DNA from 4 places in the Mycobacterium sp. IDUB_36 genome. Region 2 is predicted to be linked to each of the others. Evidence: riboswitches for the same ligand, from Rfam matches in the RefSeq annotation. Region 2 holds a riboswitch; each other region holds the start of a gene.
What was found. Region 2 has a riboswitch for cobalamin ahead of ACZYW1_RS21750 (VWA domain-containing protein). Riboswitches for the same ligand answer to the same signal wherever they lie in the genome.

Region 1 (7,828 bases), on a different contig from region 2:
TCGTCGCCGGCTAGCGAGCCAGGACGCACTGCCAGAACCCGACGTCGTGCCAGGCGTCGTGCTTGAAACCCGCCTCGCGAAGGTGTCCGGCGCGCACGAACCCGTGCCGTTCGTGCAACCGCACACTCGGGTCGTTGGGCAACGCGATCACCGCGACCGCGCTGTGAAACCCGTTGATACGCAGTCGGTCCAATAACTCGGTGTAGAGCGCGTCACCGACTCCGCGGCGATGCACGGACTCCTCGATGTAGACGGTGACCTCAGCGGTCCACTGATAGGCCGCGCGTTCGTTCCACGGTCCCGCGTAGGCCGCCCCGACGACACGGCCGTCGATGCCGGCCACCAGCCACGGGAACCGCCCGTGCAGCTTCTCCCATGACGCCCGCACCTCGTCGAGGCTCTGCGGCTCGGTCCGGAAATTGAACACCGACTGCTCGATGTAGTGGTTGACGATCTCGCGGACGCGCACCAGATCGTCGGCGGTCGCGAGCCGGATCCGGGGCGCGTTCACGTCGCCGGCGACCGGTACCCGTCGATGTCCTTGTCTTCGATCGAGCGGGCCAGCAGTTCGCCCTTCGCCGTCAAGGCCAGCCACACCGAGTACATCCACTTCTCGGGATCGTCGTACCGCTTGATGTAGGCGTGCGAGATCTTGTGCAGTGAATGTTCGAGCGAATGATGCCAGGCGGCAAAACGTCTCGCCTTGCCCGCGGGCTCGCCGAGCCGGAACAGCCCCTCGCCCACCCATTCGCTGATCGCGTCCAGCGTCTCGGCCTGCACCTCGTGCGGCGAGGCGGACGAATGGTGGTGCTTGACAAGCCAATCGACCGCATTGAGATCGACCGGACCGCTGAGCGCATTCAGCAAGAGCTGATTGCGCACGGCCTCGCGCGGGTTGCCCGTCATGCGGTCACCGTACAGTTCGGCTTCGCCGCCCGGGACCCGATAGGGATGACGCGCCGACGGTTCGAAAGCGGCATTTGACGTGGTGTGGCAAAATTCCCCCGTTAGGCGATGACGACAGAGGAAGCCGGTGTGAATCCGGCGCGGTCCCGCCACTGTCATCGGGGAGCGACCCTCACCAGCCACGGCCACGGCCGGAAGGCGAGGCAAGCAGCGATCCGAGAGCCAGGAGACTCACGTCATCGCGTCCTGCAACACGGGGCGGTCGACCCCGGGAGCGAGAGTCCCTCATGGCGCTGCGCGCGTTGTCGTTTCCAGATTCCGACGGCCGGCCGTGACCGCGCCGATCTGGATCGCCTCACCCCCGGAAGTGCATTCGACGCTACTGAGTAGCGGCCCGGGTCCGGGCTCCCTGTTGGCGTCTGCGTCGGCGTGGACCGGCTTGAGCACCGAATACTCCGAGGCCGCCGACGAATTGACCGCGGTGCTGAGCGCGGCGCAAGGCGGCTGGGAGGGCCCGAGCGCTGAGAGCTACGCCGCCGCGCACGCGCCGTATCTGGAGTGGCTGCTGCAACAGAGCGTGAACAGCGCCGCGATGGCCGCCGAGCAGGAAACTGCGGCAGCGGCCTACACCGCCGCACTGGCCGCCATGCCTACCCTGGGTGAGCTGGCGGCCAACCACGCCACCCACGCGGTGTTGTCGGCGACCAATTTCTTTGGCATCAACACCATCCCGATCGCGCTGACCGAGGCCGACTACGCGCGGATGTGGGTACAAGCGGCCACCGTGATGGGCACCTACGAGGGCGTCGCGGGAGCGAGCGTCGCCGCCGCGCCGCCGGCCCAACCGGCGCCGACGATCATGAAGGCTGCGGCGGCCGATGCCACCGATCCGACGGCACCGCCGGCCTGGTTCACCCAACTGCAGCAATATCTGGAAGGCCTGTTCCCGCAACCGCCCTATCCGAACACCGGCGACTTCCCGCTCTATCAGCAGCTTTTGGATTTCTTCAACGAGATCGGCTACACCGGCGTCAACGATCCGATCGGAGCGTGGTTGCAGGGTCTGGACCCGTCGTGGTTGCCGCCGATCGGCGTGCCCGGGTCGTGGCTGGCCTTCACCGGCAACCCGTTGAGCTACCTCAACCCGTTCAGCCTCGCCTACGTGCTGTCGGTCCCGCTCGACCCCGGCTCCTACATCGCCTTCACCGGCATGGTCATCGTCGACGACCTGCTGGCGATCGTCTACACCGCCGCGGTCAACCCACAGGCGCTGATCCTGGTCGCGCCGCTGGCGCTGGTGGAGATCGTCGGGTCCACTATCGGCAACACCATCCAGCTGCTGCACTACATCCTGGAGCCGCTGCTCCTGGCGCTGCCCAGCCTGTTGCCGCTGGCGACCTCGTCGCTGCTGCCGTTGGCCGCGGCACCGCTGGGCGCGGCAGGTCTGGCGGGCCTGGCCGGCCTGGCCGGACTGGCGCCCGCCACAGCCCTGCCGGCGCTGACCCCGGCGATCGCGTTGGCTCCGACCCCGCCCCCACCGCCGGCGCCCGCGCCGATGGCCCCCGCCCCGGCCCCGGTGACGGTGGCGCACGCCCCGGTCGCGGCGCCGGCGCCACCTCCTCCGCCGCCCACCCCCGCGGGTCCAACGGGTGTGACGATGCCGGCCTACATGTACATGGTCGGCGATTTGGGCCTCGCCGCTCGGCAGGCCCGCGGCGCCAGCAAGCGCGCCACCAAGACGGCGGTCGACAGCGCCGAAATACCGGCCGCCGCAGCCGCTCTCGAGGACAAGCAGCCGGTGCGGCGGCGACGGCGCGCGCAGGCCACCATGATCGGGCGTGGCTACGAATACATGGACTTGGAGCCGGACGTGACGGCATCCGATCTCGACGGCGGTCGCCTCGGCTTCGCGGGCAGCGCGGCGCGTGCGGACGGCGCCGAACCGGCCGGGCTGGCGACGTTGACCCGCGACCAGTTCGGCGCCGACTCGACCATGCCGATGCTGCCGGGCACCTGGAACCCGGACCTGGACTGAGACCGATCGCGGCCGGTCGCTGTAGCGTGCCCTCATGGTGGATTTTGCGCTGCGCTCGTGCGGACTGCGCGGACACGCGACATTTGCTCCCGATGAACCCAATCTCCGCGAGCGGCTGACGGTCCAGACGCCCGCCGGGGAGGCCTGGCGCTGCCTGCGCTGCGAGACGTTCGTCGTCGGGCCGCCGCGCAATCATGGTCCGGCGAACACCGCGCCGGAGATTCCGCGCGGCCGGTTCCTGCGGGATCGCACCTTGATGCGCCTACTCGCGGTCGAGCGGGCCTTTCGCGGCCTGATGTTCCTTCTGGTCGCGGCCGGGGTGCTGAAATTCAGCGGCTCGCGCGAACGATTGCAACAGGCCTTGGACAGAGACATTCCGCTGCTGAAGCCGCTGGCCAATCAGATCGGCTGGGACCCGGAGCATTCTAAACTCGTCCACCAGATCTCCCATGCCTTCGCGCTGTCGTCGTCGACGCTGCAGTGGATCGCGATCGGTCTGGCCGGCTACGCGCTGATCGAGCTCATCGAGGCAGTCGGACTCTGGCTGATGAAGCGCTGGGGTGAGTACTTCGCGGTGATCGCGACAAGCGTGTTCCTGCCGCTGGAGATCTACGAGGTGACCGAAAAGGTCACCGCGCTCCGGGCTTTCGCGTTGGTCGTCAACATCGTCGCGGTGGTGTGGCTGCTGTGGAGCAAACGGCTGTTCGGCCTCAACGGCGGCGGCAAGGCCTACCGGGAAGACCACGAGGCGGAGAGCCTGCTCAGCGTCGAGAGCGCGGCGGCGAGCCAGACGGCCGCCGCCGCACCGGCGCAGGCGTAGTCGTCGTCAGCGCAGCAGGGCGCGCGACATCACCACCCGCTGAATCTGGTTGGTGCCCTCGTAGATCTGGGTGATCTTGGCGTCGCGCATGTACCGCTCGACCGGGAAGTCGGTGGTGTAGCCGGCGCCACCGAACAGCTGCACGGCGTCGGTGGTGACTTCCATCGCCACGTCGGAGGCGAAGCACTTCGACGCCGCCGAGATGAAGCCCAGGTTCGACTCACCGCGCTCGGCGCGGGCGGCCGCGCTGTAGACCATCAGCCTGGCGGCTTCGACCTTCATCGCCATGTCGGCGAGCATGAACTGCACACCCTGGAAGTCGCTGACCGACTTGCCGAATTGCTTGCGCTCCTTGGTGTATTCGATCGCGGCGTCGACCGCGCCCTGGGCGATACCCACCGCCTGCGCACCGATGGTCGGACGGGTGTGGTCCAGGGTCGCCAGCGCGGTCTTGAAGCCGGTGCCCGGGTCGCCGATCATCCGGTCGCCGGGAATGCGACAGTTCTCGAAGTACAGCTCGGTGGTCGGCGAACCCTTGATGCCGAGCTTCTTCTCCTTCGGGCCGACGGTGAAGCCTTCGTCGTCGATGTGCACGATGAACGACGAGATGCCGTTGGCGCCCTTGTCGGGATCGGTCACGGCCATCACCGTGTACCAGGATGACTTGCCGCCGTTGGTGATCCACGCCTTGGCGCCGTTGAGGATCCAGTCGTCGCCGTCGGCCTTGGCGCGGGTCTTCATCGACGCGGCGTCGCTGCCGGCCTCGCGCTCACTCAGCGCATACGAGGCCATCAGCCCGTCGTTGGCCAGCGTCGGCAGCACCTGCTTCTTCAGTTCGTCGGAGCCGCGCAGGATCAGGCCCATGGTGCCCAGCTTGTTGACCGCGGGGATGAGCGACGCGGACGCATCGACCCGCGCCACTTCCTCGATCACGATGCACGCGGCCACCGAGTCGGCACCCTGACCGTCGTATTCCTCGGGGACGTGGACGGCGTTGAAGCCCGACGCGTTGAGCGCCTTGAGCGCCTCGTCGGGGAAGCGTGACTGCTCGTCGACCTCCGCGGCGTAGGGGGCGATCTCCTTCTCCGCCAGCGCGCGAATCGCCGACCGCAACTCGTTGTGCTCGTCCGGCAGCTGGAACAGATCGAACGACGAATCTCCGGCCCACTGAGCCATTTCCGGCCTCCTCTTTTCTGTCCCGACCGCGGGTGCTACTCGTCGGTAACTTTACCTTGACGCTGCTGCAGAGCCGAATCCTTGGCCAGCACCGACTCCGCCAACTCCTTCTGAAAAGCCACGATCCGGCTGCGCAGGCCGGGTTCGGCCGCGGCCAGGATGCGCACCGCGAGCAGGCCGGCATTGCGGGCTCCGCCGATCGACACGGTGGCCACCGGCACCCCGGCCGGCATCTGCACGATCGACAGCAGCGAGTCCAAACCGTCCAGCTTGGCCAGCGGCACCGGAACGCCGATCACCGGCAGCGGCGTCGCCGCCGCCACCATTCCAGGCAGATGGGCCGCGCCTCCAGCCCCGGCGATGATCACCTCGATGCCGCGATCGGCGGCCTGCTGGGCGTAGTCCAGCATCCGCTGCGGGGTGCGGTGCGCCGAGTACACCCCGACCTCGTGGGCGATGCCGAACTCGGCCAGCGCGTCGGCGGCGTCGGACATCACCGACCAGTCGCTGTCGCTGCCCATGATCACGCCAACGCGCACAGACTCACTCATCTGAATGCGGATCCCATCCGTCGGTCCACTCCGCTTCTGACAACCAGTGTGCCGCGCGCTCGGCACGCTCACGCAGATTCGGCAGTTCGGCCGGGTCGTTGCCGAGCAGGTTGATGTGGCCGATTTTGCGGCCCGGTCGTTCGTCTTTGCCGTAGAGGTGCACCCGGGCGTCGGGCATCCGGGCGAACAGGTGGTGCAGCCGCTCGTCGATCGTCATCTCGGGTGTGTGCGCGGCGCCGAGCACGTTGGCCATCACGGTCAGCGGGGCGATGGCGTCGGTGGCGCCGAGCGGGTAGTCGAGCACCGCCCGCAGATGCTGCTCGAACTGGCTGGTACGCGAGCCGTCCATGGTCCAGTGCCCGGAGTTGTGCGGGCGCATGGCCAGCTCGTTGACCAGCAATTCGCCGTCGACGGTCTCGAACAGCTCGACGGCCAGCACACCCACGACGCCGAGTTCGGCCGCCAGGCCCAGAGCCAGGCGCTGCGCCGCGGCGCCGACGTCGTCGGGCAGATCCGGGGCCGGCGCGATCACCGTCACGCAGATGCCGTCCCGCTGGACCGTCTCGACCACCGGCCAGGCCGCGCCCTGGCCGAACGGCGACCGCGCCACCAACGCCGACAGCTCGCGACGCATCGCGACCTTCTCCTCGACCAGTACCGGTACGCCGGATTCCAAATATTGACCCGCGATGTCGCGGGCCTCGGCCAGGTCCGCGGCCATCCGCACGCCGCGACCGTCGTAGCCACCGCGCGCCGCCTTCACCACGATGGGGCCACCCACCGACCGGGCGAACGCATCCACATCGTCGACCTGCTCGACGACCGCGTAGCGCGGCACCGGGGAGCCGAGGGCATCCAGCCGGCGCCGCATCACCAGCTTGTCCTGCGCGTGCAACAGCGCCTGCGGCGGCGGCGCCACGTTGACGCCCTCGGCGACGAGCTTTTCCAGCAGCTCAGAGGGCACATGCTCGTGGTCGAAGGTCAGGGCCGCGGCGCCGGCGGCGACCCGGCGCAGCGCATCGAGATCGGTGTGCGCGCCGATCACCACATCAGGGCTCACCTGGGCGGCGGGATCGGCGGGGTCGGCGGCCAGCACCCGCAGGCTCTGACCCAGCGCGATGGCCGCCTGGTGGGTCATCCGGGCGAGTTGGCCGCCACCGACCATGGCGACCTTGGGCGAGGAGTTGGGAGTACTCGTCACGGCAGTCAATGGTGTCATGATCCCCAAGCAGGTGTGAACGGGCCGTTTGCGGGCGCTGCCACAGTCACAGAGCACCCTTAACTAGTAATACGTAGACTGCGACATTGTGTCCTTCGCCGATGCCACCATCGCCCGACTGCCGGGGGTTATCCGCCCCTACGCCGAGCGTCATCATGAGCTGATCAAGTTCGCGATCGTCGGCGCGACGACGTTCGTGATCGACTCGGCGATCTTCTACACGCTGAAGCTGACGATTCTGGAGCCCAAGCCGGTGACGGCCAAGGTCATCTCCGGCATCGTCGCGGTCATCGCGTCCTACATCCTGAATCGGGAGTGGAGCTTCCGCGACCGCGGGGGTCGCGAGCGTCACCACGAGGCGCTGCTGTTCTTCGCGTTCAGCGGGGTCGGCGTGGTGTTGAGCATGGCGCCCCTGTGGGTGTCCAGCTACATGCTTAACCTGCGGGTGCCGGCGGTGTCGTTGACCGCGGAGAACATCGCCGACTTCGTCTCGGCCTACGTCATCGGCAACCTGCTGCAGATGGCGTTCCGCTTCTGGGCGTTCCGGCGCTGGGTGTTCCCGGACTCCTCGGCCCGCAGCGGCGACAAGGCGCTGGAATCGGCACTCACCGCCGGCGGTATCGCCGAGGTGTTCGAGGACGTCGAAGCAGGCGGCAACGTCACGCTGATGCGGGCGTGGCGGACCCGTAAGCGGGCGAATCAGCTCGGGGATTCCTCGGAGCCGAGGGTGTCGAAGACTTCGTGATACAGCAGCGCGTGGACCTGCTCCACGCGCGGAATGTCATGGAACTCCAGCGGATCCTGTGACGCCGACTCGATCACCAGGGTGCCGGTGCGCAGTATCCGGTCGATCAACCGGTGGCGGAATTCCACGCTGTTGATCCGGGCCAGCGGGATGTCGATGCCGCTGCGGCTGAGCACCCCGTGCCGATACATCACCCGCCGGTCGGTGATGACGAAATGTGTTGTCAGCCAGTTCAGGAACGGCCAGACCGTCAGCCAACCGATCAGCACCAGCCAGATGGCGCCGATCACCCAGTACACGACCTGCTTGGCGTTGTGGTCCCAGGCGGTGCCGTTGACCACCGCGCAGCCGAACGATGCCGCCCCGCTGCTGAGGA
Region 2 (7,828 bases):
ACTCGGACCACTGCCTCCGGCCGGGTGTGGACGCCGCGGTGGGTGCGGTGACCGCCGTCCAGTTCGTCGGCGCCGGACCGGGTGCCGCCGACCTGCTGACTGTGCGGGCTACCCGGTTGCTGGCAGCGGCCGACACCGTGCTCTATCCAGGCAGCTATCTGGATCCCGGTGTGCTGCAAACCTGTTCTACGACAGCTGAATTGATCGACACTCAGAAGCTGGACCTGGACGAGATCGTCGCCGCGATGGTCGAGGCGCACGGCGCCGGCCGACGAGTCGTGCGACTGGTGTCGGGTGACCCTTCGCTGTACAGCGCCGTGTCGGAGCAGGCTCGGCGGCTCGACGCGGCCGGCGTGCCGTGGGCCATCACGCCGGGGGTGCCGGCTTACGCCGCGGCCGCGGCGCGGGTCGGTCGCGAACTCACCGTCCCGCTCGTCGCGCAATCCGTTGTGTTGACCCGCGTCCAGGCGCGCTCCACCGCGATGCCCGAGACCGAGTCGCTGGCCGCGTTCGCCGCGACCCGTGCGACTCTCGTGCTGCATCTGGCCATCACCTCGATCCGGGGATTGATGGACGATCTGCGGCCGACACACGGCCCGGACTGCCCGGTCGTGGTGGTCTACCGGGCGTCGCAGCCGGAGGAGGTCGTTCTCCGCGGGACGATCTCCGACATCGCCGAGCAGGTCGAGGCGGCGGATCTTCGCCAAGCAGCGGTGATCCTGGTGGGTGACGCACTCGGCGAGCGCACCGATCCGCGGGCGGGGGAGAGCCACCTCTACGACCCGCAGCGCGACCGATCGGCTTTTCGGTGACCTCAGCCGGCCGGCCTGGTGAACGCCCACTGCGTCACCGCGCGGGCCGGCGCGAAGCCGGTGAACGACCCGACCGGCGCAGCGTGCTCGACGTGGATTCGGGTGAGCTCACCGCCGTGCTCGGAGTACGCGGCGGCCAGGACGGCTTCGGTCTCCACCGTCACGCCGTGCACCACGATCCGGCCGCCGGCCGACAGTGCGTCCAGACAGCGCGCCAACACCCCGGGTCGGCTCGCGCCGCCGCCGACGAAGACCGCATCGGGAGCGGCCAAGTCGCTCAACGACTCTGGGGCGGACCCGTGGACCACCTGCAGAGCGGGTACACCCAGCGAGCGGGCATTGCGGCCGATCCGTTCGGCGCGAACGGAGTCCGCCTCCACGGCAACGGCCCGGCAGCTCGGGTGTGCGCGCATCCACTCGATGCCCACCGAACCGGCACCGGCGCCGACGTCCCAGAGCAGCTGACCGGGCGCCGGCAGCAGGCGGGCGAGCGCGGCAGCCCGCAGATCCCGCTTGGTGAGTTGGCCGTCGTGTTCGAACAATTCGTCCGGCAGGCCGCTTGCCCACCCGGCGAGCAGCGGACCATTCAATTGCAACGCAATGATATTCAGCCGTGGTGCCTGACCGTCGAACTCTCCGGCCGTCGACTCCCGAATCGTCTCCTGGTCGCTGCCGAGGCCACCCAGCACGACGAAGCGGCTCGCCCCGTACCCGCGCGCGGCGAGCAGATCGGCAAGAGCCGCCGGGGTTTTCTCGTCAGAGGACAGCACCAAGACCCGGCGACCGGGAGCGAGCTCCCGCAGGGCGGCGTGGACGTCGCGGCCGACGACGCTGACCACCGCGGTGGATTCGGCGGACCAGCCGAGCCGGGCCCGGGCGATGGTCACCGACGACAGATGCGGGATGACGGTGACCCGGTCGGTGCCCAGGATGTCGACGAGCGTGGTGCCGATTCCGCTCAGCATCGGGTCGCCGGAGGCCAACGCGACCACCCGGCGGCCCGCGTACTGCGTCAACAGGTCTGGCAGCGCAGCGCTCAGCGGGGACGGCCAGGGCTGATGGACCCGGCCGTCGACGGCGGGCAGCAGCGCCAGCTGACGCGGGCCACCGAGCACGATTTCCGCTGCCGCGATGGTGGCCCGCGCGAGCGGCGACAGCCCGTCCCAACCGTCGGCGCCGACGCCGATGACAGTTACCCGCAGGTCGGAGGTCGGCACGGCGGCGATGCTAGCGTAAGGCCCGCGAGGCACCCTGCGAACAGGCGTAATGGTTTCGTGGGGGAACGAGGGAAGCCGGTGAGATTCCGGCACAGGCCCGCTACGGTGATCCGTCGCGCCGCCCGGTCCATGGGCGCACGAGCGGTCAGTCCGACTGCCGGCCTCGCATGAAACGAGCGGAGCCTCACCATGACCAGAACTGATCAGCTGTACCCGTTCCCCGCCGTGGTCGGTGGCGATCCCGACGCGCCCGGTGGGCTCGACGACATGGCACTCGCGCTGGTGCTCAGCGTCATCGATCCGGGCATCGGTGGCGTGCTGGTGCGCGGCGAAAAAGGCACCGCGAAATCGACGCTGGTGCGCGCCCTCACCCGGGTGCTGCCGCCGATCGACGTGGTCGCCGGCGACCGATTTTCTACCGACCCGGCGGACCCGGACCCGGCCTCTCCGGACGGGACCTTCGGCCCCGGAGCGCTGGTCGAAACCCGACCCGTGCGACTGGTCGAACTCCCGGTCGGTGCCACCGAGGATCGCGTCGCGGGATCGATCGACCTCAAGCAGGCGCTGAGCGACGGCGCGGTGCATTTCGAACCCGGGCTGCTGGCCAAGGCGCACCGCGGAATCCTCTACGTCGACGAAGTCAATCTGCTGCACGACCACCTGGTCGATCTCCTGCTCGACGCGGCCGCAATGGGCACCGTCACCGTGGAACGCGACGGCATCTCGGTCACCCACGCCGCGAAGTTCGTCCTGGTCGGGACGATGAATCCCGAAGAGGGCGAACTGCGTCCGCAATTGCTCGACCGCTTCGGTCTCACGGTCGAGGTCGCCGCGCCGAAAGACCCGGTGCAGCGGGCCGAGGTGGTGCGCCGGCGGCTGCAGTTCGACGCCGACCCGGAGGCGTTTCGCGCGAGGTACGCGAACGCCGAAGAGCGGCTTGTCAATCGGATCCAGCACGCCCAGTCGCTGCTGGGTCGAATCCAGCTCACCGACGCCGCACTGCTCAGAATCGCCGAAGTCTGCGCCGCGGCCGGTGTCGACGGAATGCGGGCCGACATCGTCATGGCCCGGACCGCCGCGGCCCACGCCGCGTGGCACGACCGCGACCATCCCAACATCGACGATCTGCGCGCGGCCGCCAAACTCGCGCTGCCACATCGTCGTCGGCGCAACCCGTTCGACGCTCCCGGGCTCGACGACGACCAACTCGACGAGCTCTTGCCGCCCGAAACCGATCAGGCGCCCGAGCCCGACCCTGACCTCGACCCCGACGACCCCGGCGGTGGCCAGGACGCTCCCGACACCGCACCGCCCAATTCGGGCGGCGGACAGCAGAATCCGGCATCCGCACCGCCGGTCGGTGCCGGAGAGCCCTATCGGACAAAACTCTTCACAGTCCGCGGCGTGGGAGACGGGCACGCCGGCCGTCGCAGCCGCGCGCGGACGACGACGGGCCGACGGACCGGGGCCAGCCCGCTGTCGGATGCGGGCATCCACCTCGTCGAGACCGTCCGCGCCGCCGCGCCACATCAGGTCGCTCGCGGGCGCAGCACCGGCCGCCTGCTGCTCCGGCCCACCGATCTTCGTCGGGCGGTCCGCGAGGGACGGGAAGCGAACCTGGTGGTGTTCGTCGTCGACACCTCGGGATCGATGGCGGCACGCGAACGCATGCAGCAGGTCAAGACCGCAATCCTGTCGCTGCTGCTCGACGCCTACCGACGCCGCGACCGGGTGGGGGTCATCACCTTCCGCGACCGCGCGGCCGAGATCGCCCTGCCACCAACCGGATCGATCGACATCGCGGCCAAGCGACTGGACGACTTACCGGCCGGCGGGCGGACGCCGCTCGCGGAAGGGCTGATGAAGGCCGCCGAGGTGGTCCGGCGTGAGCGGTTGCGAGATCCGAGTCGACGGCCGTTGCTCGTCATCGTGACCGACGGCAGGGCGACCGCGGGCCCCGATCCCGTTGCCCGGGCTCATCAGGCTGCGGCTGTGCTGCTGCACGACGGCATCGACAGCATCGTCGTCGACTGTGAAAGCGGCCGGATGCGAATGGGTTTGGCAGTCACCCTCGCCGAGCACCTCAATGCCGAGCACGTGCCGCTGGCTCAGGTGAACGCCCAGGCGCTGGCCGACATCGTCCGCGGCGCCACCACACCCGGGGCGGCCTGATGCCGCAGGGCCAGGTCTCGATCGTGCCCAATGACCAACTGACTACCCGGCAGCGCCGCAACCGGCCGCTGCTGCTGGTGCACACCGGCGAAGGCAAGGGAAAGTCTACGGCCGCCTTCGGATTGGCGCTGCGCGGATGGAACCAGGGCTTCCGCATCGGGGTGTTCCAGTTCGTCAAATCGGCCAAATGGCGCATCGGTGAGCAGACCGTGCTCGAGCGGTTGGGCGCGCTGCACACCGAAACGGGTGAGGGCGGGCCGGTCGAATGGCACAAGATGGGGTCGGGTTGGTCGTGGAGCCGCAAGGCGGGCACCGAGCTCGACCATGCGCAGGAGGCCGCGGAGGGCTGGGCCGAGATCAAACGGCGCCTGGCCGCCGAGACCCACGACCTGTATGTGCTCGACGAGTTCACCTACCCGATCACCTGGGGTTGGGTTGACATCGACGACGTGGTCGACACGCTCGCCACGAGGCCCGGGCGTCAACACGTCGTGATCACCGGCCGCGCCGCACACCAGCGGCTGACCGACATCGCCGACCTGGTCACCGAGATGACCAAAGTGAAGCACCCGATGGACGCCGGTCAGAAGGGCCAGCGGGGTATCGAGTGGTAGCCGTCGAGCTTGCCCGCATCGTCGTCGCCGCGCCCGGATCGGGGCACGGAAAGACCACCGTGGCAACCGGTTTGATGGCCGCTCTCGCTGCGCAGAGGATGGCGGTCTCCGGTCACAAGGTCGGTCCCGACTTCATCGACCCCGGTTATCACGCCCTGGCCACCGGGCGGCCGGGCCGCAATCTGGACCCGTTTCTGGTCGGCGAACACCGCATCGTTCCGCTGCTGCTGCATGGTGCCCGCTCGGCCGATGTCGCGGTGATCGAGGGCGTGATGGGGCTTTTCGACGGCCGGTTGGGCACCGGCGGGCACGCCTCGACCGCACACGTCGCCGCGCTGACGACGACACCGGTGGTGCTGGTGGTCGACATCTCGCACGCCTCACGAACGCACGCCGCCGTCATTGCCGGGCTGGCGGCCTTCGATCCGTCGGTGCGGATCGGGGGAGTGATCCTGAACAAGGCGGGCAGCGTTCGGCACTCCGACGAGGTCCGCGAAGCCCTGCAGCCGACCGGGATTCCGGTGCTCGGTGTCATCCCACGCGATGCGGGCATCGAGACACCGTCGCGCCACCTCGGCCTGGTGCCCGCGGCCGAGCGCCCCGGATCCGAGCTCACTGTCAGGCGAATGGCGGAAGTGGTTGCGGCCCATGTCGATATCGATGCGATCCTGCGACTGGCCCGCCGTGCCGAAGCGTTGACCGGCACGGCGTGGGATCCGGCGCACGAAGTGCAGGCGCCGAGTGCAGCCCGGCCGGTCGTCGCGATCGCCGGCGGCCGCGCCTTCACCTTCCGCTACGCCGAGACCGAGGAGCTGCTGCGCGCAGCCGGATGCGATGTCGTCGAATTCGACCCGTTGGTCGACGCGTCGTTGCCGCCCGGGACGGCCGGCATCTACCTCGGCGGCGGCTTTCCCGAGGTCCATGCTGCCGACCTCGCCGAGAACCGTTGCCTGACAACCGAATTACGTACCGCTATCGCCGCAAGCGTTCCGACGGCCGCCGAATGCGCCGGGTTGCTCTACCTGTGCCGATCGCTGGACGGCACACCTATGGTCGGTGCGGTACCCGCCGATGCGGCGATGACGTCGCGGCTCACCCTCGGTTATCGGACCGCGATCAGCCCGTCAGATTCCCTGCTGACCGCCAAGGGCACCGAGGTCACCGGTCACGAATTCCACCGCACCACAACGACTGCCCTCGGTGGCGAGCCGGCGTGGGATCTCGACGGGACCCGCGAGGGGTTCGCCACCGCCTCGCTGCACGCCGCCTATCTGCACACGCATTGGGCCGGCCACCCGGGCATGGCGCAACGCTTCGCGAACGCCGTCCACGGGTTATCGGCGTAGCCAGTCGACGGCGTCGTCGACGTCGGACACCACGGGCACACCGTCTGGTACCGCGGGACGCCGCACCACCACAACAGGGATGCCCAGCTCGCCGGCGGCCTGCATCTTCGGCCAGGTGTACTCGCCACCGGAGTCCTTGGTGACCAACACATCTGCGCGGTGTTCACGCAACAACGTCAGCTCGCCGGCCAGTGCATAGGGCCCGCGATCGCGAATGAACCGCCACTGCGGAGGCAACGTGAATTCCGGGTCGTCGACGACGCGCGCCAGCACCGCCGACTCGCCGAGTGGCCGGACGAACTCCGGCAGCTGCTGACGGCCGACTGTCAGCAATGGCCTGCCGCCCAGCCGTGCCGCCTCGGCGGCCGCTTCGCCGTGTGAGCTCACCCAGTGCCAGGACGGTGTCGTACGATCGCCCCAGCCGGGACGCTGCAGCCGCAGTAGGGGAACCGTCTCGTCCGCGCAGGCCCGAACCGCGTTGGCGGAGATCGTCGCCGAGAACGGATGCGTCGCGTCGACCACGATGTCGAAGCCCCGCAACGCTTTTCGCAGCCCGTCGACGCCACCGAACCCGCCGATCCGCACCGCACCCTCGGGCAGTCGAGGACGTGCGACCCGGCCGGCCAGCGAACTCGTCACGTCCAGCCCGTCGGCGACCAGACGTGCGGCGAGCGCGCGGGCTTCCGACGTCCCGCCCAGCAGCAGCACCCGCCGCGCCATCAGCGTCGCCGCAACAGGTAGATGTCCATCACCCACCCAGTGTCGGCGCGAGCCTGCGACCGCGCCTCGGCGATCTGCCCCGCGACATCGCCGAGTCGCCCGCAGACCAGCCGCTCGCCGGGTGCCCCGAGATTGGCCGCCCACCACACCGACCAGTCGTCCAGCCCGGTCAGGTCGAGCCGTTCAGGAGGGGGGTTGAGCATCGCGACGATGTTGTCCTGCCCGGCGGCGACGGCCTCCTGGAGCAGGCGACCGGTGGTGACGTGAACCGAGCGGCCGACCTCGTGCAAGACGATCCGATGGCGGGCGGCCAGCAGCTGCGGAGCGCTGATTCCGGGCAGCACGTCGAATTCAATTGTCACGCCCAGCTTCTGGATCTTCTCGAGCACGCGGATCGTCGAGTCGTACAGCGACGGATCACCCAGCACCAGGAATGCCGCGCTGCCACCCCGCTCGCGCAGCACATCGGCGTAGGCGGCAGCCCTGGCGTCGTGCCAGTCCGCCACCGCGCGCTGATAGCCCTCGCCGGTGAGGCCGGTCGACCGGTCCCGTTCCGGATCATGGACCGCCACCACATCGACGGAGCCGTCGGTGAAGGTGTCGACGATGTCCCAACGCAGTGCCAGCAGCTCGTCATCGGGGCCCTTGAAAGCGGCCAGCACGTAGTCGACCGAGCGCAACGCGTCCGCCACTTCCGGCGTGACGTGCTGGGGGCCCATCCCGACCCCGAGGATGCGGACCCGGATCGGGTCAGGCACCGGCGCGGCCCTCGATGTCGCCTTCCACCTCCAGGTAAGCCTGCCGCAGCGCGGCCAGCGTCGCCGGCGACGGATCGGCCCACAGCCCGCGGTCGGCGGCTTCCTGCAGACGCTCGACCATCCCGTGCAGCGCCCACGGGTTGGACCGGTCGAGGAACTCGCGGGTCTCCGGGTCCAGAACGTAAGACT
Region 3 (7,828 bases), on a different contig from region 2:
CCGATCAGCAGCAGGGTCGCCGCCGAGCGCACCCAGTGCGCCAGTGTCAGGACGATCGCGAGCACGGCGGCGGCACCCGCCGCGGCCGCAGCGGTCACGCCGACCCGGTCGTCGCTCAGACCCGCGGCGAAGCCGGACCCGGTGGCGATCACCACCACCGCCACGCCCAGGCCGGCGCCCGAACTGACGCCCAGTACGTAGGGGTCGGCAAGGGTGTTGCGGAACAACGTCTGCATCTGCAGACCGGCCACGCCGAGGCCCGCACCCGCGGCAATCGCGGTGAGCACGCGGGGCAATCGCATGCCGTGCACGATCACCTGCCACCGGGCGTCCGAGGGTGGGGCGCCCACCAGGATGCGGGCGGTGTCGAGCAACGGCACCCGCACCGGGCCCAGCGCGATACCCAGCACGCTCAGCAGTGCCACCGCGACGACCAGCCCCGTCAGGACCACCGCGGTTCGGTTGAGCCGCAACGAGATCGGCGCCGTCACGGCCGTCACGGGCGGGCCAACTTTCGGTAGAAGGTGAACTCGTGCTGCGGCTCGAGGTCCGGGTGCAGGATCGCCACCAGATCGGCGAGCACAAGATCCGGCCGCGCCGGGCCGCGCTCCCAGTAGTCGTTGCCCGCCTTGGTCGCCGACCAGACCTGACCGCTTCGGACGGCGGCGAGTTCGCCGTACCGGGAGTCGGCGGCCAGCGCGTCGTCAGTGGTCTTCCAGTCGTCGGCGACCAGCCACAGCGATGCCTGCCCGGCCTTGGCGTAGACGGACTCGAAATTCAGCTGCAGCGACCCGCTGCCGGGGTCACCCGCCCACGGATAGCTGCCGCCGGCATCGACGATGAGGCGCCCGGCGTAGTCGCCGCCGGCCGGCATTGACCACACACCCTGGTACATGGCGCCGGACAGCACGTCAACGGGTCGCGCGCCGGCCGATCTGCGGGCCACCGCGGCGTAGTCGTCACGCAGCCGCGAATAGATCTGACCGGCTTTCTTCTCGGTCCCGGTCAGCGCGGCGAGCACCTTGATCCACTCGGCCCGGCCCAGCGGCGTCGCTTCCAGCCATTCGGCGTCGGCGAGCACGCTGATGCCGGCGTCGCGCAGTTTCGGGTAGCTCGGCTCCTCGAGTCCGCCGCTGACCAGCACGTCGGGATGGGCGGCGACGACACCCTCGGTGTCGACCTGGGTGCCGGGTGCGTAGCCGACCGTCTTCCCGCTGCTGATCCGTTGCCGCAGTTCGGGATTGACGACGTCGTCGGTGGCGGCGACACCGGTGACCGCGTCGGTTCGGCCGAGCTCCCCGAGCATGCCCAACTGGGTGATCGACGCCGAGTACATGCTGGCGACCGGTATGGTAATCCGTTGCGCCCCAACCAGATCGCCGGTCAATTCGGGGATGGGCGCGCCGCATCGCACCAGCACGTAGGACTCCGGGTGGCCGTGCGGGTAGGACTGCTTGACGGTCAGGACCTGGTAACTGTCGTGGTAGGCCAGGCTGAAGTTGGTGGCATCCAAGACCGTCGATTTGTCCGGGAAATAGTCGACGCCGGGCCGATAGTCGGTGATGCAGTCACGGCGGGGGAGAGCGCTGGTATGCGGGCTCGCGCCGCAGGCCGCGGCGGCAACCGGCAGCCATGCGCTCACCGTGAGCGCCACCCAGAAACGGCGTGACATCGACGCTCGCCAGCTCTCTCGGGGTCGACCGCCCCGGGTCGCAGGACGCGATGACGTGAGTCTCCTGGCTCTCGGATCGCTGCTTGCCTCGCCTTCCGGCCGGGTGGCCGTGGCTGGTGAGGGTCGCTCCCCGATGACAGTGGCGGGACCGCGCCGGACTTGCACCGGCTTCCTCTGTCGTCATCGCCCAACCGGGGGATTATCGCATGTCGTGCGGGGGTCGACGGAGGGGTCAACCCGCCCCGGCGCTCAGGGCGTCCACCGCTGCGTCGATGTTGGGGACGACCGTCGCGCCGTGGCGGGCGGCCAGTTGGCCGAGGGAACGGGCCAGATGCGGGCCGACCGCGTCGGCGAGCAACACCTCTTCGCCGATCACGACGCCGCCCACGACGTGGGCCGCCAGCAAGCGGCCGTCCGGCGTCACCTCGTAGCGCCAGTCGCCGATCTGCAACCGCGCCGGCTGCGACTTGAACATCCCGCGCCGGGCCGGGGTGTGTGTCACGCCCGGCAATCCGGCGAAAACCTCGATGATCAACCCGATTCCGCCCGGGCCGGTCAACGCGCGGGTCACCGTGGCGCTCACGCGTTGCGCGTCGAATTCCGCCATCAGTCGTTCATGGCGAGCACGAACTGCGGCGTGATCGTTTCGCCCGTGCCGATGCGACGCACCGCCGTCCCGGCGGCGTAGAACTCCACCGTGTGATAACCCCAGGCGTAGTTCTGGATGTTGAAGTGCACACCGACGACTCCCCGCGCGCCATCGCGCTCGGCTTCGCCTTGCATGCGCGACATGGCCAACTCGCGTGCCTCGTAATTGCCTTGCGTCCACTGCGGCATCTCGATGTTGCGGCCCATCTGGCGCAACGTCTGCAGAAAGCCTTGCGCGGCAATGTGAAACACGCAGTTGCCCATCACGAATGCCACCGGCGCCCAGCCCGATCGCAGCAGGGTGGCCAGGTCCTGGCCCGACAGGTGGCTGGAAAAGGCCTGGCCGTTGCTGCGCCGGAAGGACCCGGGTTTGGCCGTGTAGCGCACCGCGGTACCGACCGCGATGAACTCGAGGTGCTCGGCCTCGGCACCGTGCTGGCGCCATTCCAGCCGCACACCGACGACGCCGTCGGCGCCCAGCGCGTCGGCCTCGGCCTGCATGCGGGCCATCGCATTCCAGCGGGCCCGGTACGTCGCCTCGGTGAGCACCGGCAGCTCGGACTGCTGCCGGATTCCGGTGAACTGGTAGCCCACGTGGTACACCGAGACGCCCATCACCAGATCGAGTGGCTCGAAGCCGGCTCCGTGCAGCAGGGCGAATTCATTGACCGACAGGTCGGAGGTGAAGACCTTGTCGGCGTGTGAGAGCCGTTCGCTGGCAACCGGGTCGAGCGGGGTCGATGACACGGGAACGTCCTTTCACCGATCGAGCCTTTCGCCGGTAGCGCACATCGTACGAGGCCGACGCCGGGCGTAGCGGCGTTCAGTCCAAGCGGTACCGAATCAACCGTGAACTGTTCGCGACGACGGCCACCGATGACGCGTTGTGCAGGATCGCCGCGAGCACCGGTGACAGAGCGCCGCCGGCGCCGATCAGCAGCCCGGCGGCGTTGACGGCGATCGACATGCCGTAGTTCTGCCGGATCACCTCGACCGCACGGGCGCCCAGGTCACCGACGTCGAGCAGGCGTCGCAGATCGTCGTTGGCCAGTGCGATGTCCGCGGTTTCGACGGCGACATCCGTTCCGGCCAGGCCCATCGCGATGCCGATGTTGGCCGCGGCCAGCGCCGGCGCGTCGTTGATGCCGTCGCCGACCATCCCGACGATGTAGCCCTCGTCCTGCAGTTGGCGCACCACTTCGAGCTTGTCCTCGGGCATCACCTCGGCGCGCCACTCGTCGATGCCGAGTTCGGCCGCGACCACCGTCGCGATGTCGGGGTGATCACCGGTGAGCATCACGATGCGACGAATTCCGTTTGTGCGCAACTGGTTGAGCACCTCCGGTGCTTCGGTGCGGACTTCGTCGCGCAGGCTGATCAGCCCGACCAGCGTCTCGTCGACCGCGAGCAGCAGCGGGGTCTCCGCCTGGCGGCGCAGTTTGTCCACCCAGTCGGAGGCCTCCTCGGAGACCTCGACGTTCTCGGCCCGCAGCAGCGACGGGCTGCCCAGTAGCAGGGTCCGGCCGTCGGCCCAGGTCCGCATGCCCAGGCCGACCAGCACCTCGCACTCCTCGTGCGGCGGGATCGTGATGCGGCGCTCTTCGGTGGAGCGGATCACCGCCTCGGCCAGCGGGTGCCGGGAGTGCAACTCGGAGCTGGCTGCATACGCGAGCACCTGCTCCGGTTGCCAATCATCATGCAGGGCAATGATATTCGTGACGACCGGGCGGCCCACCGTCAGCGTCCCAGTCTTGTCGAAGACGATCGCGTCGACCCGGCCGGCCTGCTCGAGGTGCGAGCCGCCTTTGATCAGAATGCCGCGCCGTGCGCCGTTGCCGATCGCGGCGCTGATCGCCGTTGGGGTGGACAGCCCGACCGCGCACGGGCAGGCGATCAGCAGCATGGTCATGGCGCGCCGGACATCGCCGGTGAGGACGAGGGTGACCGCGGAGACGATGAAGGAGATCGGCACGAAGCGGCGGGAGAAGTTCTCGCCGACGGTCTGGATGGGCGCCCGGTCGTGCTGAGCCTCCTCGACGCGGGAGATGATGCGCCCGATCGTGGTCTGGTTGCCGACCGCGCGGGCGCGGATGACCAGTCGTCCGCGCAGCACCACCGATCCGGCGTGCACGGCCGAGCCGGCGACGATGCTCACCGGCAGTGTCTCGCCGGTGATCGCGGACTGGTCGACGACGGCCTCGCCGTCGACCACATCACCGTCGACCGGGATGGCGACATGGTCGTAGACCACGACGTCGTCGCCGATCTGCAGGGTGTCGACGGGCACCTGGACCTCGGTCCCTTGTTGTTCGCCGTCCGAGATCAGGACCCACGCGGTATCCGCGGTGCCCCGCAACAGATCCGAGATGGCCCGCCTGGTCCGGCGCAGGGTCAGATCCTGGAGGTACTCACCGATGTTCAGCAGCCATAGCACGGTGAGGGCGACGACGTTCTCGCGCAGCACCAGGCTGGCGACGGTCGCGGCGGTCACCAACGCATCGGTGCCGGCGCGTCCCGACCGTAGCGCGCGCAGTGCGCCGCGCAGGAACGGGTAACCCATGAAGACCGTGGCACCGGTCGCGACCAGCTGGCCGGATGCACCCAGCAGCGGGGGACGGTTGAAGCCGTAGCGGCGGATGCCCAGCAGGGCGAGCGCGGCACCGCCGATCACCATCCGCAGGACCTCGGTGTTGCGGATGTCCGAGGAGCGCGGGGTACGGACCGGAATGAGTTCGGCAGCAACGTGTTCGGCCTCGGCGATGGCCGCCAGCACGTCGTCGCGGTCACAGCGCTTGGGCGAGTACCAGACGACGACGGAGCCGGTGTAGGGATAGGCGTGCACCGCCCGGACGCCGTTCTGGCGGTCGACGGCCTCTTCGACCGCGACCGCGCGCCGCGAATTGGCGCGCACCCACGGCACTTTGACCCGCATGCGCCCCGCGGCGTCGGACACGACCTGTAGATCGGTCGTCATGGTCGCGACGCGCTCAGTGCTCGTGATCGTGACCGGGGTCGCCGATCGCCGGCGGTTGTGCCTCCTCGCCGATGCGGTCGCGGGCCTCGGCGACCACGTCGGCCAGTTTCAGTCGGGCGGACTCGGCGGCTTCCTCGGCCCGTCGGGTGCCACGCAGGCTCCACTCGGTCGCCGACACCGCGGCCTCGTGCAATGGGGCCTTGTTCAGCGCCTTGCGCAACAGTTCGTAGGCACCGACGCCGACGACACCGGTCACCACTGTCCCAGCTGCTTTGCCCAGCAGGCCTTGCACCACCATCGTCGAACGTCCTCCCTCGGCGTCATGCGTTTCGTCGACCGTAGCATCGACATATAGCGATATCAACATGCTTTCGGGGGCGCGGCGATCTGCTGGTCTCTGTCCTGCGGGGTGCTCCTGGTCAGAGGTTGCGGGTGACCTTCTCGGTCTCGGTCTTGCGCGCCAGCGTCGCCGGGTCGGCGTTGGCGACGTACACCAGCGACCCACCGACCGCCAGCACGGTCAGCAGATTGTGGACCACGTCGTCGGGTGTCTCCCAGGGTGCCGTCGACAGCACCCGGTCGCCCGCCGTCAAACCCGTTGCTGCCGACTGCGTGTGGCAGGATTCCAGCACCTGGTCGACCGATCTGCCGTCGAATGCCGGACCCGGGTTCGGCTCGGCGATGATCTGATCGCCGTGCACCCGCACCGCGGTCGCGTAGTCGGTGACGCCGATCGGCAGGTCGGGCGCCGGGCGGCCGAACGCATCCAGTGACAGCACCGCCACTTCGCCGGCGCCGGTGTCGTCGGCCTCGTCGAGTCGTTCGACCGTGCACAACGCCACATCGGCGTCGGTCACCGGGCCGAGCAGCACCTCGGCGCCGATCCACCATGCCCCCAACAGCACCGCGGCCGTCTGCCAGTGGGCCGGAAGCAACACCGCGACGCGACTCGACGGCCCGGCTCCCAACTCGTCGCGCAGCAGGTTGCCGGTCTTGGCCGCCCAGTTGGCCAGCGTCACGGCGGACACCTCGATGCGCTCGCCGGTGGCGTCGTCGTAATAGGTGATCCGCGGGCCGACCGGGTCGGCGCGCAGCATCGGATCCAGGATCGCGGCGCTCAGAGTCGTCACCGCATCAGTACATCAGTCCGGTGCCGCTTCTCCTCATCGCGCTTCGCGCTCTGCATCGTCGCCGGCACGAGATCAGTTCGGTGCCGCTTCTCCTCATCGCGCTTCGCGCTCTGCATCGTCGCGGCACGAGATCAGTTGACGCACTCCGGGTGATCGCTGCCGGCGGTCAGGATCGGCGACGGCGGGGGAGTGTCGGACCCCGCGGAGTCCGGGTGCGATGCCGCCGCCAGCTTGGGGCCACCGTCACTGAGGCCCGAACCCGGTCCGGTGTAGTCACTGCTGAGCACCACCCGAACCGACCCTTGCGGCACGGTCGTGTTAGCGACGACGGGCAACCCACCGAGTTCCTTGGCGACCGCCTGAGCACCCATGTCATCGGGCGTCGCGGCCTGCACCTGGCTGCTCTTGACGTGTGCGGTGTCGTTGTTGCCGACTTTTCCGGTGCCGAACCCTTTGGAGCTCAACACTTGTGACACCGATGCGGCCAGCCCGTTGACGTCGGTGTCGTTGACGACGGTGGCGCTGGTCTTGTCCGGCGCGTAGGTGAGTTGTTCGGTCTTGCCTTTGGCCTGACCTTCCAGGAGCCCGCCGACCCAGCTCTGCACCTGATGCGGGTCGACGCGCACCACGCTGTGCATCCCGTCGTCGCTCCAACCGGATTCGTCGAGCACCGGGATGGTGGCGAACGCGATGCGGCCGGCGGCCAGCTTCTGCAACTGGTTGACGAAATCCATGATGTCCCAGCCGGAGGAGAGCACCACCGAGCGCTGAATGGCTGCCTGCAGCCGGTTCATCGTTGCCGGGCTGGACAGCGTCTTGCCGGAGATCACCTTGTGGGCCAGCGACGACATCACCACCTGCTGACGCACCACCCGGTCGAGGTCACCGCGGGGGAGTTCGTGACGCTGGCGGACGAAGCTCAGCGCTTGCGGGCCGTTGAGCTTCTGCGGCCCCGCTGGGAAGTCGGCGCCCGACATCGGTTCGAAGACAGGCTCTTTGAGGCAGACGTTGACCCCGCCCAGGGCGTCGGTGATCAGCGAGAACCCGAGCAGCCCGATCTCGGCGTAGTGGTCGACGGTGACGCCGGTCAGGTCGGCGACGGTCTTGATCAGGGCTTCGCGGCCGGCCTCGGTCCCCTGGCGTTCGGCCTCGTCCGGCGCGGTGCCCGATTCGACCAGGCTGACCCGCTTCTCCTCTTTGGTCTGGCCGTAGACACCGTTGATCTTGGTCTTGCCCAGGCTGGGTGCAGAGACGTAGGTGTCGCGCGGAATCGAGATCGCGGTCGCGGACTTCCCGTTGTCGGGGATGCGGATCAGGATGATCGTGTCGGTGTTGCTGGCCACCTCGTCGCCGGCGCGCAGCGACGCGAGCTCCTCCTGGCTGAGCGGGTTGCCGTGAGCGTCG
Region 4 (7,828 bases), on a different contig from region 2:
ATCGACCGGGTCTCGCGGTTCGTGCCGTGGCCGCCACGGACGCCGGGCCGGGCCTAACAGGCGGCCGGGTGCGTTTCGCAGTACGGCGTCGTCCCGGGGAACTTGTAGCGGTGGCCGGCGACCCAGCGGTACACCGCTTCCTGCAGGATGCGGACACCGGGAATTCGATAGAGCACCAACGGGATTCGCGTACCGACGGCCGCTGAGAGCGCGGCGTTGGCGGCCTCTGCGCCGGAGTAGACGGCGCCGGAGGAATCCAGCCAGCGAACCGAGTCCAACAGGCTTGCCGGCGCGATCCCCAGACGTTCCGCGGTGCCGGGGCGCTGCAGTGGCTCGGTCTTCATGTCGCCGGTCCGGTCGAACCTCAGCAGTAGATCCTTGGAGCGCGTGCACATTCCGCATGCCCCGTCGAAGAACAGCGTGCCGGTCGGGTAACTCATCGGTGCGCCCTCTTCTTGTCATTCACTCGCGATAATGCCAGCGTACCGGCGATCGCGAAGACGAGGCCGGTGCCGATCTCGGCGACCGCGCTGACCCAGGAGAACCACGTCACGTTGATCCTCGGCCCGGACACGAAGCTGTCCTGGTAGTCCGGAAAGAAGCTCGGCAGCAGGTGCGCGTAGATGAACAGGATCGCGCTGCCGAAGCCGACCGCCATCGCCGTTTCCGGGGCCCGGCGCCGGCCTGTGGTCGCCATGACGACCGCGACCACCACGAACATGCCCTGGATCATGCCGCCCACCATGATCGCGTGCGGGGATGCGGCCATGCCCCGGCGCAGATGATCGACGACGTGGACGCCCCACCCGACTACGAAAAGCAGTGCCGCCCAACGCAGATTTCGCTGAGCGGACGTGGATGGCTGCGGAAGTTGCATGGTCATCGTGGATCACCGTCCTTACGCCTGACATCTAGTTGTACTACTACGCAGCGTAGTAATCAAGAGGTTTGCGGCGGGCTTTTGACGGAACGGAAACCATCTAGCTAGAACACGTTCTAGTCTTGCCGCCATGGGATTTCTCAAGCAGGAAACTCCGCAGCTCGACTTCGAGGAATGGAGCAAGGGCACCCGCGCCGAGAAGATCGTCCCGATGGCCCGCCACTGGGCCGAGGTCGGCTTCGGCACCCCGGTACTGCTGCATCTGTTCTACGTGGTCAAAATCGTGCTCTACATCCTGGCGGCCTGGCTGTTGGCGCTGACCACGACCGGTATCGACGGGTTCACGGACGTCGCGCACTGGTACGCCGAGCCGATCGTGTTCGAGAAGGTCGTCCTTTTCACGATGCTGTTCGAGGTGGTCGGCCTCGGATGCGGATTCGGCCCGTTGAACAACCGGTTCTTTCCGCCGATGGGTTCGATTCTCTACTGGCTGCGCCCCGGCACCATCCGGTTGCCACCGTGGCCCGGACGGGTTCCGTTGACGAAGGGCGATAGTCGCGCGCCCGTCGACGCACTGTTGTACGCGGCGCTGCTGGCGCTGCTCGTGATCGCGGTGTTCTCCGACGGCACCGGCCCGCGGCCAGCCCTCGGTACGACGATCGGAGTGCTGCCGGCCTGGCAGATCTGGTCCGTGCTGGGAGTGCTGGCGGTGCTCGGGCTACGGGACAAAGTGATATTCCTGGCGGCTCGCGGTGAGGTGTACGCCTCGTTCACGGCGACGTTCCTGTTCGCCGGTTACGGCGTGGACATGATCCTGGGCGCCAAGCTGGTGTGCCTGGTGATCTGGCTCGGTGCCGCGACATCGAAGCTGAACAAGCACTTCCCGTTCGTCATCTCCACGATGATGAGCAACAATCCGGTCTTCCGGCCCCGGTTCATCAAACGCAAGTTCTTCGAACACTTTCCGGACGACCTGCGACCCGGCCGGGCATCCCGGTGGCTCGCGCACTTCAGCACGGCCATCGAGGGATTGGTGCCGTTGGTGCTGTTCTTCAGCCACGGGGGCTGGTGGGGTGCGATCGCCGCGTTCGTCATGCTGTGCTTCCACTTCGGCATCCTGTCGTCGATCCCGATGGGCGTCCCGTTGGAGTGGAACGTCTTCATGATGTTCAGCGTGCTCGCGCTCTTCGTCGGACACCCTTCGGTCGGGTTGCGCGACCTGACGACGCCGTTGCCGCTGTTGCTGTTCGCTGTGGTCGCCGGAACCGTGGTGACCGGAAACCTGTTGCCGCGCAAAGTATCCTTTCTGCCCGGCATGCGCTACTACGCAGGAAACTGGGACACCACGTTGTGGTGCATCAAGCCGTCGGCAGAGGCAAAGATCGCCGCGGGCGTCGTTGCGATCGCCAGCATGCCGGCTGCCCAGCTGGAGAAGTTCTACGGCAGCAAGGAGGCCGCGCAGATCCCGATGTACATGGGATATGCCTTCCGCGCCTTCAACACTCACGGCCGGGCACTGTTCACGTTGGCGCACCGCGTGATGGCCGGCCAGAACGAGGACGACTACGTCCTCACCGATGGTGAGCGCGTCACCAGCACCGCCATCGGGTGGAACTTCGGCGACGGGCATTTCAGCAACGAGCAGTTGGTCGCGGCGCTGCAGCGACGATGCCACTTCGAGCCGGGGGAGGTACGCGTGGTGATGCTGGACGCTCAACCGATTCACCGGCAGACCCAGCAGTACCGTCTGGTGGACGCGGCAACCGGCGAATTCGAGCGGGGCTACGTCATGGTGGCCGACATGGTGACTCGGCAACCCTGGGCGGACGACGTGCCGGTGCACGTTGCCGAGGCCCACCGCGACTGATTGCTGACTTCGCCGCACCGACCGCCGTCGGGTCCGACGCCGTCTTGCAACTTTGTGTTTCATCAGCAATTGATGTGTGTAACCGATGTGCCTCGTCAGCGCTGTCCAGTGCGGACGCCGGCAACGTCTAGCTAATTAGGTTTCCGATTCAAACGCGAGATCGTCGCGTCCGCGTTCCGTGTTTGCCGACGCGGTCGAAACTGGTCGATTGTCCTGATTCACAGCGAACTCGCAGTTCAGCGATCTAGAGATTTATTGGGCACGTGCCTTGTTTCTTATCCTACTCCCAGGTAATGTCCCCGCTCGCCAATGTGGCATGCGCCACAATCAATTTTCAGCAAAAGGAGATGCCGTGCAGCTGGTGAGTTTTACCGGTAACCACGGGGGGAACATCGAAGCGCGTTCACCGGGTTCAGCCACCCGGATGCGCGCATGTGCGGCCGGCGCGTTCGCGCTGGTCGGTGCGGGACTGATCGCCGTCAACCCGGTCGCCTCGACCATCGGGACCGGCGCTGTTCATCGCGACGTGCACTTGGTCAGCGTCGACGCGATCGCCGATCTCGCGGCCGCGACCGATCCGCTGACCGAGTGGTCGAGTGTCTTCACGGAGGCGGCCGCCAACCTTGAGGCGATCGGCACCGAGATCCAGGCCGACCCGTTGCCGGTGCTGTCCGAAGTGATCGCCAACCAGTTGGCGTTCGGCCAGACGATCGGCACCAACCTGTCGGATCTGGCCACCGGGCTGAACACCTTGTTCACCGACGAATTGCCCGGGCAGTTCCAGGATCTGATCACCGGGATCGATGCCGGCGACATCAGCGCGTCCGTCAACAACTTCACCGAGGGCCTGCTGATCGACCTGCTTCCCGGCGCCGGATCGCTGGTGAACATCTCTGAGATTCCGGGCGAGATCGCGCAGAATCTGGCCAACGTGTTGACCAATGACCTGTCGAACGTCGTCCTGACGGGGTTGCTGTCCCCGACGGCGGCGCTACTGGGCACCACACAGGCTTTCGCCGACAGTGCGCAATCGATCGTCGACGCCTTCGACGCCGGACAGACCGACGCGGCCTTCACCGACCTGCTGAACATTCCGGCGGTACTCACCGGCGCCTTCCTCAATGGCTACGACGCCACTGACACGTTGGGCATTTCCTACGCCGGCATCCTCTCGACGCTCGAAACCGGCATCAGCCCAGGCCTTCTCGACGAACTCCTGGTCCAGCTGCCGCAGGAGATCGCCCAGACGCTGGCCGGCGACGGGACGCCAGCCACGCTGGCGGCCGACTGGAGCGCGCTGCTGGCCGAATTCGGGCCCAACCTGGCGGCCGACGCCCTGTCAGGCCTGTAGCCGACGAAGGCCGGGCGTGACGACGCACCTCACGCCCGGCCTTCGTTACCAGGTTCTCTCGACTACCCGCCGTCAGGCGTTGGCGCGGACCTTCTTGGTCGCCTCGACCAGGTTGGCCAACGACGCGTTCACCTCCTCGGAATTGCGGGTCTTGAGGCCGCAGTCCGGGTTGACCCAAAGCCGCTCAGCCGGAATCGCTTTCAGCGCTTCGTGCAGCGACTTGGTGATCTCGTCGGTGCTCGGCACCCGCGGCGAGTGGATGTCGTAGACACCCGGTCCGACGCTGTTGGAGAAGCCGATCGAGTTCAGGTCGTCGAGCACCTCCATGTGCGAGCGTGCCGCCTCGATCGAGGTGACGTCGGCGTCCAGGTCGGCGATCGCGCCGATCACCTCACCGAACTCCGAATAGCACAGGTGCGTGTGGATCTGGGTGGAGTCCTCCACCCCCGATGTCGCCAGCCGGAACGCGCCGACGGCCCACTCCAGGTAGGCCGGCTTGTCGGAGTTGCGCAGCGGCAACAACTCTCGCAGCGCCGGTTCGTCGACCTGGATCACCGCGATGCCGGCAGTCTGCAGATCCACCGTCTCGTCGCGGATGGCCAGCGCCACCTGGTCGGCGGTGTCGGCCAGCGGTTGGTCGTCGCGGACGAACGACCAGGCCAGGATCGTCACTGGACCGGTGAGCATGCCCTTCACCGGCTTGTCGGTCAGCGACTGGGCGTACTTGGCCCACTCCACCGTCATCGGCTGCTGGCGGGTGACATCGCCGTAGAGGATCGGCGGGCGCACGCACCGGCTTCCGTAGGACTGCACCCAGCCGAGTCGGGTGGCGAAGAAGCCGTCCAGTTGTTCGGCGAAGTACTGCACCATGTCGTTGCGCTCCGGTTCGCCGTGTACCAGCACGTCCAGGCCGAGCGACTCCTGCAGCTTGATCACGTCGGCGATCTCGGACTGCATCCGGCGGGTGTACTCCGACTCGTCGATCTCGCCGGCGACCAGTGCGGCACGGGCCTTGCGGATCTCTACGGTCTGCGGGAAGGACCCGATCGTCGTCGTCGGCAACGCCGGCAGGTGCAGCCGCTCGGTCTGTGCCTCGCGGCGCTCAGCAGCCGGGCCGCGTTCCGTGCCACCGGTTTTCGCGATCGACTCGAGGCGCTCGCGCACCTTGCTGTTGTTCAGCCGCGGGTCCTTCTCACGTGACGCGACCGCGGCATTCGACTCGGCGACTTCGTCGGCCACCGCGTCGCGGCCGTCCTTGAGCGCCTTCGCCAACGTGGCGACCTCGTGCACCTTCTCCGCGCCGAACGCCAGCCAGCTGCGCAGCGCGTCGTCCAGATCGGTCTCGGGCTCCAGCGAGTAGGGCACGTGCAACGTCGAGCACGATGTCGAAACAGCAAGCGAGCCAACCGAACCCAGTAAGCTCGCCAGGGTGCCCAGCGCCGCCTGCAGGTCGGTCCGCCAGATGTTGCGGCCGTCGACGATGCCGGCCACCAGCGTCTTGTCGCCCAACTGAGGCACCGAGGCCAACGCGGTGTCGGCGCCGTAGACCAGGTCGACACCGATCGCCTCGACAGGTGTGCGGGCCAGGGCGGCCAATGTGTCGCCGGGGTTGCCGAAGTAGGTCGCGACGTGGATAGCCGGCCGGTTGTCCAACGCCCCCAGCGTGGAGTACGCGCGCTCGGCGAGCGTGGCGGCATCGGGGGAGATGTCGGTCACCAGTGCGGGCTCGTCGAGTTGTACCCACTGCACATCCTGGTCGGCAAGCTGTCCGAGCAGGTCCTCGTAGAGCGGAACCAACTCGTCGAGCCGCTCGATCGGGGCGCCCGCACGGTCGACGGCCTTGCTCAGCAACAGGAAGGTGATCGGGCCGATGATGACCGGACGGGCCGGAATGCCTTGTTCGCGAGCCTCTTTGAGCTCGCTCAGGACCTTCTCCGGGTGCAGCGAGAACTCGGTGTTGGGACCGATCTCCGGGACGATGTAGTGGTAGTTGGTGTCGAACCACTTGGTCATCTCCAGCGGTGCGATATCCCCGGTGCCACGAGCCGCTGCGAAGTAGCGATCCAATTCGTCGGAGACGCCCTCTACGCGCGGCGGCAGGGCGCCCAGCAGCACGGCGGTGTCGAGCATCTGGTCGTAGTAGGAGAACGTGTTGACCGGCACCGAGTCGAGTCCGGCGTCGACCAGCTGCGACCAGGTGTCGCGGCGGATGGTGGCGGCGACCTGTTCGAGCTCCGATCGGCTGGTGTTGCCTTTCCAGTAGCTTTCGGTGGCGCGCTTGAGTTCTCGCTTCGGCCCGATGCGCGGCGAGCCGGTCACGGTGGCGGTGAAGGGTGTTGCGGTCACGGTTGTCGTCCTTCAAATTGACGGGGTGGTCACCGCCAACGGACGCACAACCGGTCCGGCGCAGTGCACAGCACTGCAACCATTACGGCCAGACGCCCATTCCACGAGGCGGTGAGCCGCCAGGCGCGGCGCGCCCGGCACAGTCGGCAGGTCTTCGGACTCACAGGCATGCACCGGCTGGTGCTCCTACTGGCCGTCGCTTCCCGGTTTGGTGACCAGTGCTATTGACGACGTTCGTTCCTGCATACCGCTGCGGGACAGTCCCGGACTCGCACCGGGTTCCCTCTTACGAAGCACATCTAACATGCCTCGCTCGGTGCCGCACCCGTCACAAAAAACGATGGGACCGGCAGACCGACTGCGAGGTGAAGATTACCTGATCGACGGTGCCGGGCCGGTGTGCTCGACGTCCCGCCCTCAGTGATCGCCGCTGCCGCCCAGCGCTTCGGCGATGGGTAGGTCGCCGTTGTTGAAGTCGATGGTGCGGCGGATCGTCGACGGATCGGCCAACGCTGCGGCCGCCACCGAAGCGACGTCCTCCCGGGAGACCTCTGCCTTGTCGGCCGCTCCCGCGCCCACCGCGATCCGTCCGGTCCCGGGGTCCGACGTCAGGCGGCCCGGGCCCAGCACGGTCCAATCCAGTTCGCCGGCACGCAGATGGGCGTCCGCGGCCGCCTTCGCCTCGGCGTACGCGAAGAACGAGTCGTCCTCCGCGACACCGTGATCGGGCCCGGCGCCGAAGTAGGACACCATCACGAACCGCCGCACGCCGGCCTGGGCGGCGGCATCGGTCACCCTGATCGCGGCGTCGCGGTCGACGGCGTAGGTGCGGGCCGGGTCGCCGCCACCGGCGCCGGCGGAGAACACCACCGCGTCCTGACCTTTCACCACGTCTGCGAGGGCATCGGTGTCCAAGTGCTCGATATCCGCGACGACCGGGTGGGCACCGGCGGCGGTGATGTCGTCGGCGTGATCGGAATTACGGATGGTCGACGTCACCTCGTCTCCGCGGTCGGTGAGGATGCGGGCCAGATGCAGGGCGACCTTGCCGTGGCCGCCGACGATGAGGATGCGGGACATGTCTTCCAAAGTACGGAGTCCGACGCTACTTACCAGTAAGGGACCCCGGCGACGACCCAACTAAGCGGTTGGTCAACAATCGATCCAAGTCCGCGCGACGACGATGCAGGCCGCAGGTCTGAGGAGGAGTCGGGCAAATGAGCCGGAGTGTCAAAGGAGATAGCCATGGCTGAAGCCGTCATCGTCGAGGCAGTTCGTTCACCAGTCGGCAAGCGGAACGGCGGCCTGTCCGGCGTCCACGCCGCCGACCTGTCCGCACAGGTTCTCAACGGCCTGGTGCAGAAGGCCGGCATCGATCCCGGCC

Region 1: it holds a riboswitch for cobalamin, as region 2 does, so the genes downstream of both, ACZYW1_RS05655 (PPE domain-containing protein) here and ACZYW1_RS21750 (VWA domain-containing protein) in region 2, are expected to answer to the same signal.
Region 3: it holds a riboswitch for cobalamin, as region 2 does, so the genes downstream of both, ACZYW1_RS05610 (ABC transporter substrate-binding protein) here and ACZYW1_RS21750 (VWA domain-containing protein) in region 2, are expected to answer to the same signal.
Region 4: it holds a riboswitch for cobalamin, as region 2 does, so the genes downstream of both, metE (5-methyltetrahydropteroyltriglutamate--homocysteine S-methyltransferase) here and ACZYW1_RS21750 (VWA domain-containing protein) in region 2, are expected to answer to the same signal.

Annotation. Positions count from the first base shown of each region.
Region 1 is NZ_JBVAXH010000001.1:1,150,755-1,158,582, forward strand. It holds gene ACZYW1_RS05640 (class I SAM-dependent methyltransferase) at 1-14, shown strand, start outside; gene ACZYW1_RS05645 (N-acetyltransferase family protein) at 11-511, opposite strand; gene ACZYW1_RS05650 (hypothetical protein) at 508-906, opposite strand; cobalamin riboswitch at 975-1,159, shown strand; gene ACZYW1_RS05655 (PPE domain-containing protein) at 1,238-2,941, shown strand; gene ACZYW1_RS05660 (DUF2127 domain-containing protein) at 2,976-3,761, shown strand; gene ACZYW1_RS05665 (acyl-CoA dehydrogenase) at 3,768-4,937, opposite strand; gene purE (5-(carboxyamino)imidazole ribonucleotide mutase) at 4,973-5,488, opposite strand; gene ACZYW1_RS05675 (5-(carboxyamino)imidazole ribonucleotide synthase) at 5,481-6,707, opposite strand; gene ACZYW1_RS05680 (GtrA family protein) at 6,796-7,452, shown strand; gene ACZYW1_RS05685 (PH domain-containing protein) at 7,407-7,828, opposite strand, start outside.
Region 2 is NZ_JBVAXH010000002.1:728,010-735,837, reverse strand. It holds gene cobJ (precorrin-3B C(17)-methyltransferase) at 1-51, shown strand, start outside; gene cobM (precorrin-4 C(11)-methyltransferase) at 39-812, shown strand; gene cbiE (precorrin-6y C5,15-methyltransferase (decarboxylating) subunit CbiE) at 815-2,029, opposite strand; cobalamin riboswitch at 2,040-2,209, shown strand; gene ACZYW1_RS21750 (VWA domain-containing protein) at 2,219-4,201, shown strand; gene cobO (cob(I)yrinic acid a,c-diamide adenosyltransferase) at 4,201-4,815, shown strand; gene ACZYW1_RS21740 (cobyrinate a,c-diamide synthase) at 4,809-6,161, shown strand; gene ACZYW1_RS21735 (cobalt-precorrin-6A reductase) at 6,150-6,881, opposite strand; gene cobF (precorrin-6A synthase (deacetylating)) at 6,881-7,639, opposite strand; gene cobN (cobaltochelatase subunit CobN) at 7,632-7,828, opposite strand, start outside.
Region 3 is NZ_JBVAXH010000001.1:1,138,322-1,146,149, reverse strand. It holds gene ACZYW1_RS05615 (iron chelate uptake ABC transporter family permease subunit) at 1-491, opposite strand, end outside; gene ACZYW1_RS05610 (ABC transporter substrate-binding protein) at 497-1,672, opposite strand; cobalamin riboswitch at 1,714-1,885, opposite strand; gene ACZYW1_RS05605 (DUF5073 family protein) at 1,905-2,279, opposite strand; gene ACZYW1_RS05600 (heavy metal-binding domain-containing protein) at 2,279-3,067, opposite strand; gene ctpC (manganese-exporting P-type ATPase CtpC) at 3,144-5,294, opposite strand; gene ACZYW1_RS05590 (DUF1490 family protein) at 5,308-5,592, opposite strand; gene ACZYW1_RS05585 (TIGR03089 family protein) at 5,714-6,391, opposite strand; gene ACZYW1_RS05580 (LCP family protein) at 6,556-7,828, opposite strand, start outside.
Region 4 is NZ_JBVAXH010000001.1:3,468,272-3,476,099, forward strand. It holds gene ACZYW1_RS17265 (DUF1295 domain-containing protein) at 1-57, shown strand, start outside; gene ACZYW1_RS17270 (thiol-disulfide oxidoreductase DCC family protein) at 54-440, opposite strand; gene ACZYW1_RS17275 (hypothetical protein) at 437-883, opposite strand; gene ACZYW1_RS17280 (DUF3556 domain-containing protein) at 1,011-2,747, shown strand; gene ACZYW1_RS17285 (hypothetical protein) at 3,100-4,098, shown strand; gene metE (5-methyltetrahydropteroyltriglutamate--homocysteine S-methyltransferase) at 4,171-6,444, opposite strand; cobalamin riboswitch at 6,573-6,783, opposite strand; gene ACZYW1_RS17295 (SDR family oxidoreductase) at 6,862-7,524, opposite strand; gene ACZYW1_RS17300 (thiolase family protein) at 7,690-7,828, shown strand, end outside.